One region of the Thalassobacillus hwangdonensis genome, then DNA from elsewhere that is predicted to be linked to it. Evidence: riboswitches for the same ligand, from Rfam matches in the RefSeq annotation. Region 1 holds a riboswitch; each other region holds the start of a gene.
What was found. Region 1 has a riboswitch for S-adenosylmethionine ahead of metK (methionine adenosyltransferase). Riboswitches for the same ligand answer to the same signal wherever they lie in the genome.

Region 2: another riboswitch for S-adenosylmethionine. It lies ahead of msrA (peptide-methionine (S)-S-oxide reductase MsrA); the one in region 1 lies ahead of metK (methionine adenosyltransferase).
Region 3: another riboswitch for S-adenosylmethionine. It lies ahead of ACFQ2J_RS09715 (methionine ABC transporter ATP-binding protein); the one in region 1 lies ahead of metK (methionine adenosyltransferase).

Annotation. Positions count from the first base shown of each region.
Region 1 is NZ_JBHTKL010000005.1:1,164,873-1,170,299, reverse strand. Features, by position in the region: gene asnB (asparagine synthase (glutamine-hydrolyzing)) at 1-943, opposite strand, end outside; gene metK (methionine adenosyltransferase) at 1,452-2,648, opposite strand; SAM riboswitch class I at 2,907-3,018, opposite strand; gene ACFQ2J_RS15315 (thiol-disulfide oxidoreductase DCC family protein) at 3,073-3,459, opposite strand; gene pckA (phosphoenolpyruvate carboxykinase (ATP)) at 3,633-5,222, shown strand.
Region 2 is NZ_JBHTKL010000006.1:204,375-209,801, forward strand. Features, by position in the region: gene ACFQ2J_RS16540 (HD domain-containing phosphohydrolase) at 1-453, opposite strand, end outside; gene ACFQ2J_RS16545 (thioredoxin family protein) at 582-905, opposite strand; gene ACFQ2J_RS16550 (hypothetical protein) at 904-1,461, shown strand; gene msrA (peptide-methionine (S)-S-oxide reductase MsrA) at 1,465-1,938, opposite strand; SAM riboswitch class I at 2,060-2,175, opposite strand; gene ACFQ2J_RS16560 (DsbA family oxidoreductase) at 2,353-3,078, shown strand; gene ACFQ2J_RS16565 (hypothetical protein) at 3,223-3,402, shown strand; gene ACFQ2J_RS16570 (Na+/H+ antiporter NhaC family protein) at 3,536-4,939, shown strand; gene ACFQ2J_RS16575 (hypothetical protein) at 4,973-5,427, opposite strand, start outside.
Region 3 is NZ_JBHTKL010000005.1:103,922-109,348, reverse strand. Features, by position in the region: gene ACFQ2J_RS09725 (MetQ/NlpA family ABC transporter substrate-binding protein) at 1-134, opposite strand, end outside; gene ACFQ2J_RS09720 (methionine ABC transporter permease) at 150-812, opposite strand; gene ACFQ2J_RS09715 (methionine ABC transporter ATP-binding protein) at 802-1,830, opposite strand; SAM riboswitch class I at 1,917-2,033, opposite strand; gene ACFQ2J_RS09710 (S1C family serine protease) at 2,425-3,645, opposite strand; gene ACFQ2J_RS09705 (MBL fold metallo-hydrolase) at 3,715-4,512, opposite strand; gene ACFQ2J_RS09700 (two-component system regulatory protein YycI) at 4,535-5,427, opposite strand, start outside; gene ACFQ2J_RS09695 (YycH family regulatory protein) at 5,412-5,427, opposite strand, start outside.

The DNA of each region.
Region 1 (5,427 bases):
AATGGTTCTCGACATTCAACTTTGCGGCAGTTTCTTTAGCCACATCCACTTCTGAAAAGCCTTCCCGCTCAAAACCTACGGAGAATGTCTTGATATTCGGATTGAATTCCCTAGCCATCGCTACAATGATGGAGGAATCGATGCCACCGGAAAGAAATGAACCTACAGGTACATCACTACGCATATGCTTGCTTACCGAATCGTACATGACATCCTGGATTTTCGTAATCCAGTCATTCTTTTCCATCAGTTTCGGCTGGAACGTAGCATGCCAGTATCGTTCGAAACGAACCGCTTCTCCAGGCTTTTTGACGAAGTAATGCCCCGGCTCCACTTTGTTGATGTTTTTTGTCATTGTATAAGGTTCAGGTACGTATTGGAAGCTGAGGTAATGGTGCAGCGCATCCGTGTCTACCTCTTCGCTCTCTTCATCTGTCATTGTAAGACTCTTCTTTTCAGACGCAAAGTATGTACCTGCTTCTGCCTCAGAATAGAACAAAGGCTTGATTCCGAATTGGTCTCTCGCGCCATACAGTGTTTCTTCTTGTTTATCCCAGATCAGAATCGCAAACATTCCGCGCAATTCCTTGAATGCATGTTCGCGCTTCTTATGGAATAGTGCCGCGATGACTTCCGTATCAGATTCAGTCGCAAAGGTAGCTCCTGAATCGATCAGTTGCTCACGCAGCTCTACATAGTTGTATATTTCTCCATTGAAAATCATCCAGTAACGTTCATCATCATAGCTTAATGGCTGATGACCACTCTCGATATCAATGATACTTAAGCGGCGGAATCCGAAAGAAATGTAATCGTTATGGAAAAATCCCTCATCGTCAGGTCCGCGATGGGTAATCAAATCATTCTGTTGTTTGAATAAGCTTTTTTCCTCTTCACTTGGAAGACCTGGCTTGTTACGTATCAAACCGATAAAACCACACATAGTTAAAGGCCCCTCTTTCTTCAGTGAATCATTTTAACTTTAGCAGTATATCACAAAAACGCACATAAAAATATAGGAAGAACATCCGTAACTATCCAGTTTCAGCTTTCCCATAAAACGCATGTCCAAAACGAAAATCTCAAGAATAAATCCAGTTGGATTTGGTTATCAGAGTATGGAGGTTCAGATAATTACTCACTTTCCCCGGCACTTCCTCGTACTTTGTCCAGCAATAACCTCAGGTGTTAATACAGAGCCGGGATGGAAGGGGAACGATTCGCTTTCCTGCGGGGATGACGGCAAGCCTCCTCGAGCTGTCGCTCTGTGGGGTCTTGCCAGCCAATCCATTCCCGGGGGAGTCTCCTCGTTCCCCTTCCATCCCACCAATTGTTCACTGAAGTCCTTGTTCCCTAATGAGACCCTTCCTATATGTATTTATATTTGACCTCTATAAATAAAAAGAAAGACCCGATCAAATTCGAATGAATTGTCGGGTCATGCTTTTGGTTTAGCCTAGTAATTTTTTCAGGTGTTCTGCTTTATCGGTCTTTTCCCATGGGAATTCGATGTCTGTACGACCGAAGTGACCGTAAGCGGCTGTGTCACGGTAAATCGGACGACGAAGATCAAGCATTTTGATGATGCCTGCTGGGCGCAGGTCGAAAAGTTCGCGGATCTCAGCAACAAGCTTCTCTTCGCTTACTTTGCCGGTACCAAACGTGTTAACAGCAATGGAAACAGGCTGTGCTACTCCGATTGCGTAGGCAAGCTGCACTTCACAGCTGTCCGCAAGACCTGCTGCTACGATGTTTTTCGCTACATAACGAGCTGCATAAGCTGCGGAGCGATCGACCTTCGTCGCATCCTTCCCGCTGAATGCACCTCCACCATGACGAGCAATTCCGCCATACGTATCAACGATGATCTTTCGTCCTGTCAAACCTGCATCACCTTGTGGTCCACCAATGACAAAGCGGCCGGTAGGATTCAGGAAGTACTTCGTTTTGTCATCAATTAACGTTTCAGGAACGACTGCATCAATGACATGGGATTTCAAATCTTTTTTAATCTGGTCGAGTGTGATTTCTTCTGCATGCTGCGTAGAAATGACAATCGTATCCACACGCAATGGCTGATCATTTTCATCGTACTCGATCGTTACCTGTGTTTTTCCATCCGGACGTAAGTATTCCAAAGTTCCGTCTTTACGCACATCAGATAGACGCTTGGATAGCTTATGTGCAAGGGATACCGGCAACGGCATCAATTCATCAGTTTCATTGTTGGCGAATCCGAACATCAAACCCTGGTCCCCGGCGCCGATAGCTTCGATTTCATCATCGGTCATCGTACCTTCACGTGCTTCGAGTGCTTTATCCACTCCACCGGCGATATCCGGCGATTGTTCATCAATTGCAGTCAATACGGCACATGTATCTGCGTCGAAGCCGTATTTCGCACGAGTGTATCCGATATCGCGGATTGTCTGACGGACAATGCTCGGAATATCAACATACGTATTCGTGCTTATTTCTCCCGCTACAAGCACAAGACCAGTGGTAACCGTCGTTTCACAAGCTACCCGTGCATTCGGGTCATTTTTCAAGATTTCGTCTAAAATAGCATCAGAGATCTGGTCACAGATCTTATCCGGATGACCCTCCGTAACTGATTCTGATGTAAATAGTCGGCGATTTGCAGACATTTAACAAACTCCTCCTTTATGAGTTGACAAATATAATAGACGGAACTCTTCTCCAAGTAAGCTTCACGAAAAACTAACCTTCTCCTGCTGTTTTTGAGTATATGTCGCCAACGCAAACACGCTACAGGGCATTTGACATATACATAAGCAGTAGAGTTTTATAGGATATCAGGTGCACAAGGGCACACATTCAGTCATTTCCTTTAATAAAAAGAAAAATCCTTTCCTTCATTGAGGAAAGGGGTCCGTTTCCTTTCGCTCTTATCGTTCAAGGAGTTATCCTTGCTACAGGGTTAGCACCGTTTCACCTCACGTGATGGTTGCTGGGTTTCTTCGGGCCTGTTGTCCCTCCACCAACTCTGGATAAGAGAGTATCCGTTCGCTGTTTATCGTACCCAAATTGTCGTCTGATGTCAACGAAACCTCATCTGTCGTGAATATTGCATGCACCATTTTCGCATTTGTCTTTGAACATCCGATAACGGTTCTTCGCAATAAAGCGATAGAGCGGTTTACCGATCAAGCCTGCACCAGGGATGGAAGCGATCAGACCCAGCGGAAATGTTAGTGGGCATCTGGTCAGCATATAAGCTACCGCACCATAACCTGACAACTCTTTTCCAGAAGGTAAGATCACATGCAGTTCCCGCTTGATTGCAGCGCTTTTTTCTTCACTTATTGGAAATTGTCTTTCATAATGCTGAAGGGAGACCCAGTCGAATTTCCCGATCCAATCCAGCTTCTGAAAGATCCGCTTCGACTGCTGGCATAAATAACAATGACCATCATAAAGTACATGTGATTTCTGCATGTTTTCACCTCTGCTTTGTTTCATTATAATAGAAACGGGTAGTTGTAAAAAAAATATTTCAAAATCTGATATTAGTATGGATTATTGAGTTGAATGTGTTATACTAATAATCAGATTTTAACAGTACATGAATTCGCAAGTTTAAAATATGAATGCAAAGGCGGGTTATCGCAATGAGTACGATCAATCAATTGTCTCAATTATCCGAGCTATTACTACAGAAAAATATAAAAACGAACTTATCCGTTCCTCAATTAATTGAAAGCGTTTTAGAAAGAAATGAAGGCGTTCTCACAGCCACAGGTGCTGTGCGCGCAACTACCGGGACATACACTGGACGTTCTCCTCAGGATAAATTCATCGTCGAAGATGAAGTATCCAAAGATAAAGTAGACTGGGGAACCGTCAACCGATCCATAGATGAAGATGTCTTCTTAAAACTTTACCATAAAGTGGTCGACTACTTAAAAGAAAAAGAGGAAGTTTTCGTATTCAATGGTTTCGCAGGAGCGGATGCCAACTACCGACTTCCGATCAAGGTCGTGAACGAGTTTGCCTGGCATAACCTGTTTGCCCGTCAGATGTTCATCCGTCCTACTGAAGAAGAGCTGAATGAACACCAGTCGGAGTTCACGGTCGTTTCAGCACCGAACTTCAAGGCAGATCCTGAAGTGGATGGTACCCGTTCGGAAGCATTCATCATCGTATCTTTAAAGCATCGAATCGTCCTGATCGGTGGTACGGAGTATGCCGGCGAGATCAAAAAATCGATTTTCTCTGTGATGAACTACATCCTTCCTCAGAAGAACGTCTTGTCCATGCACTGTTCTTCAAACGTTGGAAATGAAGGAGATGTCGCCTTGTTCTTCGGTCTATCCGGCACTGGAAAGACAACCCTTTCCGCAGATCCATACCGTCGTTTGATCGGAGATGACGAACATGCATGGTCCAATAACGGTGTCTTCAATATCGAAGGCGGATGCTATGCAAAAACCATCAACCTGTCTCAGGAAAAAGAACCACAGATTTTTGATGCGATCCGTTTCGGATCTGTATTGGAAAACGTCGTTCTCGATGAAGATACGCGACTGCCTGATTATGATGATACGTCTTTGACTGAAAATACACGTGCCGCTTATCCGATCGATAATATTGATAATATCGTAATTCCTAGTGTAGCTGGTCACCCGAATACGATCATCTTCTTGACTGCTGATGCATTCGGTGTCCTGCCTCCAATCAGCAAATTGACGAAAGAGCAGGCGATGTACCACTTCCTTAGCGGCTATACAAGTAAGCTTGCAGGCACAGAGCGTGGAGTCACTTCACCAGAAGCGACATTCTCAGCATGCTTTGGATCTCCATTCCTGCCGCTTGCTCCTTCTACCTATGCAGAAATGCTCGGGGAGAAGATTGACCAGTTCAATTCGAATGTGTTCCTTGTTAACACAGGATGGACTGGAGGCGCTTATGGCGAAGGCAGCCGTATGAAGCTTTCCTACACGAGAGCCATGATCCACTCAGCTCTTGAGGGCGAGTTGAATAATGCTGAGACAACGCAGGACCCAATCTTCGGGCTTGAAATTCCGATGCACGTTCCAGGGGTACCTGATGATGTACTTGTTCCTCGTAAAACGTGGAACGATCCAGAAGCATATGATAAAAAAGCGAAAGAGCTTGCGATGAAGTTCCACGAGAACTTCGAGAAATTCACAAAAGCAAGTGATGAAATCGCATCTGCCGGCCCATCTTACCGAGGCTAGCACCTGAATATTGTTCCCCATCTCCAATATGAAATAGATGAAAAGCGGATGTTCCCACCAGGGAGCATCCGCTTTTTCTTTTTATGCATTTAAGAAGTTTGCTTGAGATAGGTGTGAAGGTTGGTTTAATTCTATTATGTGTGGGGTGTTAGGAAAACGGTGAGACTCCCGCGGTAATAGACTGGCTGGCAAGACCCCACAGAGC
Region 2 (5,427 bases), on a different contig from region 1:
TTTCGCAATTTTAATACTATATTTCGCCACCCGTTCACTGTGGTCATACGCAAACTTCTGCTCGCTGTCGACCATCTGGATGAACTCCCATAAGTCCGCCATGCTCTTACTGATCTGATGGAAAATCGGTGCAGTCGTGAACCACAAATAGGTGACGTCCGTAATCGTTTCAAACAGTACGGGCTTTTTCAATCCTCTGGTAGAATAGGAATCATTCGGTCCAAGCTTTACCCGCTTTCCGTCCTCATCCCACTCAATTTCACCTGATAAGATATAAAAGAATTCAAGGGTATTCGGGTCATCATTTGGATAGACGTAGAACATCTTGTCCTTATTGATCGTCTGTTTCATGATTTCCGTTCCGTCACCTTCTTCAAGCAGACGGATACTCGTAGAATTGTTCTTTGCTAATGCAAGCTGTGTATCGTTTTTTATTACGTTCAGTTCTCCCACGAATATTCCCCTTTCCTTCACTTTGCTACCAATTATATAGCAATCGTCAAAAAAGTCTGCAATTCGACACGAAAAGGGGAGTATCCACCTAAAAGAATTAGGTCGAATGACCCCCTGCCAAAAGACACTTATAGTATCGCATTATAAATTTTGCTTAATTGTCGCTCCAATGATTCCATCGGCACAAACCGTGCTTCCCTGAACATTTCCTTACCCTCAAGAAAGACCATGATGACCGGGACGGTAAAAATCGAAAAAGCACCCGCGACTTCCGGAATTTCATCCGCGTCGGCATGCACAGCTTTCACTTCAGGATAGCTTTCAAGCAGCAATTCCACCTGGGGCAGCAATGCATGACATACAGAACAGTTCGGTCTTGATATGTAGACGAGCGCCATCGTATGATGATGGATAGTATGTTCCAATTCTTCCATTGTGTGGACCATCTGCATGGAGGATCCATCCTTTCCTTTAGAGGTGATTGCAATCCTTGATATCATTTTACCCCTTTTCGTCCTGCTATTCACGACATTGACACTTGTTTCTCTTTTACTATACACCTGGAAAAATGGGATCGGTCCCACACCGACATCACGCCGGACCATCAAAAAGGTGTTGGCTTATACAAAAGAGGTGAAGCCAGCGAGCATCGCTGAACTCGGGGCTGGCTGGGGAACAGTAGCATTCGCTTTTGCAAAAGCTTTCCCTGACACTAGGATCACAGCCTATGAAACGTCTCCGGTTCCATACCTTTATATGAAGTTACGACTGCTGCTACAGCCACAGGACAACCTGGTCATTTTAAGGAAAAACTTCCTCACCGAATCATTAGATACGTATGACTTCTTATATTGTTACCTCTATACTGGTGGAATGATTCAACTGCAGGAGAATTTACGAACCTATGAAGGCTGGATTCTATCGAATACCTTCGCCTTTCGTGGTTGGCCTGAATCGAAAAAATCAGATGGGCTTTATCTATATTCAAAAAAATCGTGTGATGGGTAGCCATCACACGATTCCACAAGCAGCAGATCCGTTCTTCTGCAAGTATTTTTGGTGGTATTCCTCCGCATCGTAAAAGGTTCCTGCCTGCGCCACCTCTGTAACGATCGATTTTTTGAATACACCTTTTTCATTCCATTGCTTGATTTTTTCCTCTGCAATATAACGCTGACTCTCATCCAGATAGAAAATGACGGATCGATATTGTGATCCTACATCTTCGCCCTGGCGATTCTTCGAGGTCGGGTCATGACACTCGAAGAACGCATCCACCAGCTGTTGATAAGAAATCACGGAAGCATCATAGTCGATTTTGATTGACTCAGCATGACCGGTCTTCCCTGTTTTTACGAGTTCATAATAAGGTCGGTCCACCTTCCCACCTGTGTATCCAACCTTCGTTTCCACTACGCCATCAATTCGTTCAAACCATGCTTCCACTCCCCAGAAGCACCCTGCTGCAAAAATCGCTGTTGCCATCTTACATCTTCCTTTCGCTACAAACTCCACTTCTTTCCGAGAGATCGTGGCGCTCTTTCTATACGAAAGAACCCCCTTTCTTATCCATAAGAAAGGGGGTCGTAAATGTATGCTTACGATCCTCTCATCTCTCAGGAATCACTAGGTTCCTGCAGGAATTGGCACCGTTCAGATCGCGATCGATCCGATGGTTGCCGGGCATCAAAGGGCCAGTCCCTCCGCCTCTCTGGATAAGAAGTTTATGTTGTATTTTTAATATTTAATTGGAATTATACATGCCTTCAACAGTCCTGTAAAGCCCAAAGCTTAGAATTTGAGATAAATAGGCACATCAAGCGTATCGTTAAGCCCCACCCCCTCTTCCGTGTTAAACTGACAGCAAGTTTATGTAAAAAATCAAAAGAGGTGTCCCATATGAAAATTGAAATCTGGTCCGATATTGTATGTCCATTTTGTTATATAGGTAAGCGTCGTCTAGAAGCAGCTTTAGCTGATTTCGAAGGAAAGAATCAAGTCGAAATCGAATTCAAAAGCTTCGAACTGGATCCTGGTGCAGAAAAGAACACCGAATCTGTCATGTATGAACGATTAGCGAGCAAGTATGGCACAAGCATTGAACAAGCGAAGCAGATGTGTGACAACATGGTGGAGCAGGCAAAAGGTGTAGGACTCGATTTCCGATTTGATGATGTCATCCCAACCAACACACTCGATGCCCACCGTCTCACTCACCTTGCTAAAGACAAAGGTGTTGAAAAAGAAGTACACGAGCGCTTCTTCCACGCCTACTTCACAGAAGCCAAGAACATGGGAGACCATGACACACTTACGGAGCTGGCTCTGGATGCAGGTCTGGACGAAGCAGAAGTCAGAGAGGTGTTAGCTAGCGAACGTTATACCGATTCTGTCCGTAAAGACGAAGCTGAAGCCCGCACCATCGGCGTACAAGGTGTTCCATTCTTTGTCATCAACCGGAAGTACGCGGTTTCTGGCGCACAACCGGTCGATGTCTTCAAAAATGCACTGAGCAAAGCATGGGACGAAGAACAGCAACAGCCCGTGTTTGAAACGGTGTCATCCGATAATGAAGCAACCGGCGTATGCACGGACGACAGTTGCGACATTCCGAATGATCAATGACAGGGGACCTTAAAAAGGTCTCCTTTTATATTATGAGCAACATGCTGATTTAAGCCCTGAAAATTTTATTCCGTGGCAAGCATAGCCGCCACTTCTTTCACATAAAATTCAGAGAATCGAGTTCTATGTGGAGGGGGTGGACGGATGGCGGATGACAAGCAGCTTGAGCATGAGTCCAATTTTCTCGAAAAGGACCAGACCTTCGCGGAGAAATTCCACCGTGAACGATTCACGGAAAACATTCCGGTAGATTTATTGGGAGAAGACTTACGAAAATTAAAGAAGTTGACGAACAAAAAACGGAAGAGGTCAGGTGTGAGATGATGTCAGACAGTCACCATTATGGATGAAATACTCGGCACTTTGCTACTCAAAGCAGCCGGGTATTTTTTAATGGAATAATTCAGCTTCGTATCCCGCAACCTATAAGGAAGTAAATGTGAAAAGGGGTACGAGAATGAGCTGGATTGCAATCATTCCGTTCTTAGTCGTGGTAGCTGCGGCCATTTGGACGAAACAAGTCATCCCAAGCCTATTGTTCGGTGTCATTGTCGCAGGATATTTGACTGAGCCGGACTGGCTCGGCGGCATGACGACAACACTGAGTTTCATCATTGAAGGGCTGACGGATAAAAATAACCTGAAAATCATCCTGTTCCTGTACGGTTTTTCTGCTTTGATAGGATTGATTAAGATGGCAGGTGGCATCAAAGGATTCGTCCAGCTTGCCACTGAAAAAATCACAGATAAACGCGGTGCTTTCACGCTTACATGGGTTTCCTCAATTGGAACGTTCGCCGCTCCCAGCTTCCGGATTGTGACAATCGGCCCGGTGATGAAAGCAATGCTTAAGAAAATACCGATGACGAAACAGGAATTGGGGTTCGTCATCGAAACAACGGCTGCTCCTTTGGTCGTTTTGATTCCTGTTGCCACCGCGTTTGTCGGCTACATGACCTCCGTCATCGAGTTGTCCCTCCAGCAGGCAGGGACGAGTGGAGACGCATACATGCTGTACATTCGCAGCATTCCGTTCAACTTTTTTGCCATTTCCATGCTCCTGATCGGTTTTTACCTAAGCTTTTTCCATCGATCGAAAAAACAGGCCACCGATGCGGAAAATCCAGAAGATGAAGAACAGGATGACTCATGGGAGGACTGCCACCCATGTGTAGCCAAGGACTTGCCCGCCAAACCTTGGAATCTGATCCTGCCACTGGCCAGCGTCATCCTGCTGACATTTTTCCTCATGTACATGCTCGGGTTGAAAAAGGACGAAACCGGACTGCAGGCGCTTATCAATGCAAACGTGTTGGATGCAATGGTACTGGCTGTTGTGCTTACGTTGATCTGGTTCGTCGTCTATTTGAAGATCAGCGGCCAGCCTTTGAAAAAAATGATGGAATTCCTGATTGATGGCGGGAACGATATGATGGGCGTCATTCTGCTGTTGGCGATGGTGTGGGGATTGAGCGCAGGATCGGAGGCATTGAATTTTTCCGAAACGATCGCTTCATGGTTCGAATGGATCCCTGGTGCTTTCGTCGCAGTCCTCATCTTCCTGATCGGATGCAGTCTCTCCTACTTCATCGGATCCTCCTGGGGCACTTGGGGCATCCTCATGCCAGTCGGCGTTTCCATCGCAGTTGCAGCAGGCAGCTCCCTTCCCATCGTCATCGGAGCAGTCTTTGCCAGCGGGACGTTCGGCGCTTTCTCCTCTCCGCTTAGTGATAATACGAATACGACTGCCGGAATTTTGAACCTCAATGCGATCAATTATGCGAAGTTCAAACTTAAGCCTGCGTTGATTGCAGGCGGAGTAGCAGCGGGGCTGTATTTTGGTGTATCATTTTTTATGTAAAAAACCCACTCTTAAAAAAGAGTGGGTGATGTGTTATCCACAATTTGACGAAACTCCATTACAATTCGCAGACACACTTCCTGAAATGGTTACTGTACCATCATCATTTTGCGTAGCAGTTACATCTGAAATTGTAATCAAGCTACAAACGTCCAATTCTTCTGGACACAATGGTGGTTCACCATTTGGACATGTCGGGCAGATAAATTCTACAGGTATTGTCACATCACAGCCAAGTGCAACACGCTGTTCTTGATCCCCTTCACATCTTGTGAACTCAACGGAAGTCAAAATTGACAAGTTACCAGTGATGATTCTCAATGGAACCATTATTTCACAGACTTCTCCACAAACTTCGATAAAGGACACACAACTGGAATCTGTACACACTAGTGTATCCGTACAAATAGCTGCAAGTGCTGTTTCCTCATCTAAGACAAAGTCATCACAAGGAACTTCAATTGTACACTCGAAATCCTCTGTATTGT
Region 3 (5,427 bases), 1.1 Mb from region 1:
TCCTCCCAAATCGGTACCCCTGAACCATTCAGTCCGAGTTTGATGACGTCATCTTTTCCTGATGCAGAACCATCACTGCATGCCCCTAATACAACACTGACAACTAACAAAATGAATGCGATTAATTTTTTCATCTGTAATTTCCTCCTCTATCTTCTTCTGATGCCTTTGGATAAATGATTTCCTGCGGATTGCAGTCCTTGCACCATTACGACCAGCAACAGCACCGTAATGATCATCACTTCAGTTTCAAATCGCTGATAGCCGTATGCGATTGCTAAGTCCCCAAGACCGCCTCCACCAACGAACCCTGCCATCGCCGATGCTCCGACGAGTCCGATCGTTGCGATCGTCAAGTTCAAAATGAGTGAACTTAACGCTTCTGGCACAAGCACCCTAAATACGATCTGCCATGGAGTCGCTCCCATCGCTTCCGCTGCCTCCACGACACCTGGCTTCACTTCAAGCAGGCTGCTTTCCACGAGCCTTGCAATGTATGGGCCTGCAAAGAATACGAGCGGAACGACTGCCGCTGATGTACCAATCGTTGTTCCGACAATCAACCGCGTAATCGGCAGAATTGCCACCAGCAGAATGATGAATGGAATCGAACGGAAAAAGTTGACGATAGCGTTCAGTACATTGAAAAGCGGACGGTTATGTAGCAGTCCGTTCGGCCTTGTCACGACGAGCGCAATCCCAAGTGGAAGTCCGATCAATGTTGCGAATAATAATGAGAAGCCTACCATTGCCAAAGTTTCATTGGTAGCTTCAAGGATTTTCGGCCAAAACTCTCTCAAATCAACCTGCATCTGCAACTACCTCCTTCACTGCCACCGAGGATTGGATAAAATGGATGGCCCTCAGAATTTCAGCATCTTCTCCTTGAAGTTCGACAATCAGATTGCCGAATGGGACCCCCTGCAGTTCCGTAATCTGTCCATAAAGCACATTCACATCGACATCGAAATTCTTGGCTGTTTTCGACAGAATCGGTTCCCCCGCTGTTTCCCTGAGAAAAGTTACCCGGTAAACGTGGCGTCCTCCTGCTCTACCTTCCACCTGCTTAAGGATCGAGGCTGGAATGTCATCCTGCATGACAGTGCGAACGAAGTTTTTCGTAGTCGGATGTTCAGGATTGGAAAAGACATCGAAAATTGTTCCCTGCTCGATTACTTTCCCATTTTCCATCACCGCAACCTTGTCACACACCTCTTTGATCACCTGCATTTCATGCGTAATCATCAAAATGGTTATGTTGTACTGATCCCTGACTCTTTTCAATAAATCCAGGATGGACTTCGTCGTCTGCGGATCCAGTGCAGAAGTTGCTTCATCGCAAAGCAGAATTTCAGGAGAAGTGGTCAATGCCCTTGCGATACCAACCCGCTGCTTTTGTCCTCCAGACAACTGGTCAGGATACTGTTTCGCTTTATCCTCCAATCCGACAAACTCAAGAATTTCCGTAACCCGCGCTTCAATCTCCTTTTTAGGAACCTTCGCAAGTGACAATGGGAACGCAACGTTCTGATAGACGGTCTTCGACTCCAATAAGTTGAAATGCTGAAAAATCATCCCGATCTTTCTCCGCACCTTCCTAAGTTCTGGTTTAGGTAAGGCAGCTAAATTACGCCCATCAACGAGCACTTTCCCATCACTTGGTGCCTCAATCAGATTGACGAGCCGGATCAAGGTGCTTTTACCAGCACCACTGAAACCTATGACACCGAAGATTTCCCCTTTTTCGATTCTCAGATCTACGTGATCGACAGCCCTCAATTCCTTGCCATCGTTCTCGTACACCTTACTGACATCCTCAAAGTGGATCATGCTGTACACTCCTTTCAAATAAACGAAAAGAACCCCTCTTCCTGAAAAACAAGAAGAGGGGTCCATAATGATCTATGTACCGTCTCTTCTCATCTTTCAAGTGCATACGCACTCGCTGGAATTGGCACAGTTTTTCATGGTACACCATGAAATCCGCTGCCGAGGTATCAAAGGGCCAGTCCCTCCACCTCTCTGGATAAGAAGATTGATTGCTATTCGTTTTTTAATGTTGATGCTAATACTAATACACCTGAATAAACGGTGTCAATAAAAATTTTCAAAATATTTTCGTGCATTTTCGCTATTCCCTGTCTTTACTGCCTTTGCTTGACGCTTTCATTTTTTATCCACAAAATTACGCACATTACCTGTTGATGACTCATTATTCACATGTTATTCCACACTGCAAACAGTTTATCCACAAAAATTATCCACATATCAACAGGTAGTTTCTCTATTTGGTATAGGAATTTATGTTCGCTACTATATCTATTTGGCTTATCCTCAACTTACTAACAACCTGTGGATATTATTTTACACAAAAAAACCTTTCCTGACATGTGGATCATCTCCACTTCAGGAAAGGTTACTTACTTAAAAATCATCTTGGGCGGCTAACGTGACGGTTACTTGCTGCTGTTCACCGTTCCGGTAGAATGTTACGGTCATTTCGTCGCCGACTTTCGTTTCTGCATATAAATGTTTTCTCAGTTCGATGATGTTCTGGATCGGTTCTCCATCCAATTCCGTGATGACATCGAGCTCTTTCAACCCTGCTTTAGCTGCTGGGGATAATGGTTCAATGGAGCGGATATAGACCCCACCTTGGACTTCTTCAGGTAGCTTGAGCGTTTCCTCCCATTCACGGCTAGGTACATCTGTCAGTGAATAAGCCTCCACACCGAGGAATGGACGAGTCACTTTCCCTTGTGTCTCCAGCTCATTAATGATCGGTTTCGCTTCGTCGATCGGGATGGCAAATCCAATTCCTTCAACCGCTGATCTAGCGATTTTCATCGAGTTGATTCCAATCAGCTGTCCTTTGATATTGATCAAGGCACCACCACTGTTCCCTGGGTTGATAGCCGCATCCGTCTGAATGACATCTGCCTGCCAGTCGGGCTGACCATCTCCGTTGAAATCCTGAGGAATTGCTCGCTGTTTACCACTGATGACCCCTTTTGTAACCGATCCAGAAAATTGCAGGCCTAGGGGGTTTCCAATCGCAATCGCGGGTTCCCCAACCTTAATTTTGTCGGATGAACCGAGATCGATTACCTTTTCCACTTTATCAGCCGGCATCTTCAATACGGCAAGGTCGGTGAACAAGTCTCCGCCAATCAATTCCGCTTTAACCCGTTCTTCGTTGGAAAGGACAACTTCAATTTCATCAGCCCCATCGATCACGTGGTTGTTGGTGACCACATATGCGGTATCCCCATCTTTTTTGTAAATGACACCGGATCCAGTACCAGCTTCTCCTTGCTCTTCCTGCTGCCAAAAGCTGGACTGAGACTGCATATTGACAACACCGACTACCGCTGGACTGACTTCCTCGACAACCTCGGTCACCTGTGTATTCACATCGACTTGTATGTTCTGTTCTGCACCTGTCAGTGCTTCATCCTCATCGACCAAGCCGCTTTCATCATCAGGTATCGTGATGTCATAAGGAAGCATGTTCGATTGAATCAAAGCAGGAAGTGCAAGCAGCACCAGCACGGCCCCTAAAATGATTCCCACGATGGTTGGCATCACCCAGCTTTTCTTTTTCTGATGGGATTCAGCCGGTGAATGGTCATCGTAATAGCCCATCTTCCACCACCAGTCCTTTCCGTAAGTAATTATCTAAATTACTTTTCCTTGTTTACAACAAGTGTAAACTCAATTCACTACATACAGGGGTGTCGGTGCATTCGGATCCGTATCATGGAGTTCAATCCTGCTTCCTGTCTCAAAGCCTCTTTCCTTCAACACGTTATCTACCGACATCCTAGCCAAATCTTTCATGTTATTATCTTGACTTAAATGTGCCAAATAAATACGCTTTGTTTTATCTGTAATAAGATCGGTAAGCGCAAGCGCGCAATCTTCATTGGAAACGTGACCGGAATCACCGAGAATTCGCCGCTTCACATTCCATGGATAACGTCCCATTCGAAGCATATCGACATCATGGTTCGATTCGAAAATATAGGCATCTGCACCTTCGACCGTCTTTTTAATCCGTTCTGATACATAGCCGAGATCAGTCACGAGCGCTACTTTCTTCCCTTCGTGATGAAACGTATAGAACATTGGATCCGCTGCGTCATGGGAAACGCCGAACGACTCAATGTCCAAATCCCCGAATGTTTTCGTCTCTTCCATACCAAAATGGAATTTCTGATCGACTGTCAGCTTACCCAATGCGGGTTCCATCGCTTTCCACGTTTTTTCATTTGCATAAATCGGCAAGTTGTATTTACGTGCAATGATTCCCAAACCTTTAATATGATCACTGTGCTCATGAGTGACAAGCACTTTCGTAATTTTGCTTGGATCGATATCAACGCCGGCAAAAAGTCCGTCCAGCTTTTTGCCACTCAGTCCGGCATCTACTAATATTCTTTCCTGTGCTGTTTCAATATAAAACGCATTACCTGTACTGCCTGAAGCAAGCACACTAAAACGTAAGGTCATCCTTCGACCCTCCACTTACTCATTATTGTTCTGTTCCGTCTTCCATAGGTACAACCGGTCCATTATTAGACTGGATCGTCTCCGTGAATTTTTCTTTGGTCTGCTTAATGAATTCACTTTCATTCATTTCAATGATTCCTTCATACGGCGTTGCATTCAAGAACAGTTCCTTCTCATTGTTGATCGTCACTTTATAAACCGGAGCGAAAATCTGCAAGCGGCTTAACCCGTCCAATTCCGGTTTGATCTTGGAATGGTAGCCGAGTGTCACATCGGTCACTTCATCTCCAGGTACAATATGATTTCTTGTATAAAGCAGATATACAGCACTGATTGGCGGGATCAGTTCCTTTTCATCCACATCTTCTTCATTTGGAGGTTTCAGACGTGTCTGCACATACCCGACAATCTCTCCTTTTTCCACCAGAAACATGATCATACCACTCTCATTGAAATAAACGGTACTGCCTTTACTTTTCTGAAAGAACATCAGTACATTTTCTGCTTTGTTCCATCCCCAGTACGAATATAAATCATTATATAGGAATGTATCATTCACTAACTCCATAATCTCTTCTCTGCTGGCATCTTCATCGATTGGAATCGGTTCTTCAAACCTGGCTGCGATCAGGTCATCATTATAAATTCTTGCATTAAGTCCATCAATTTGATCAAGCTCAGTTTTATCATCTTCGGTAAACTCTGCCCTATCCAATGTCAAGTAGGATGCCTTCGGAGTGTCACTCGGGACGGCACTTACATCAATATCATCCGCCTCCATCTGCTCAGCCAACGGGGTATCATTTCCGCCAAAAGATTCAGTCACTTCAAATCTTTTATCCAGTAATTGATTCAATAGAAAGATATCGACAATAAGGAAGCTGAGGATAAACAATGTTTTAATTTGGCCCCATT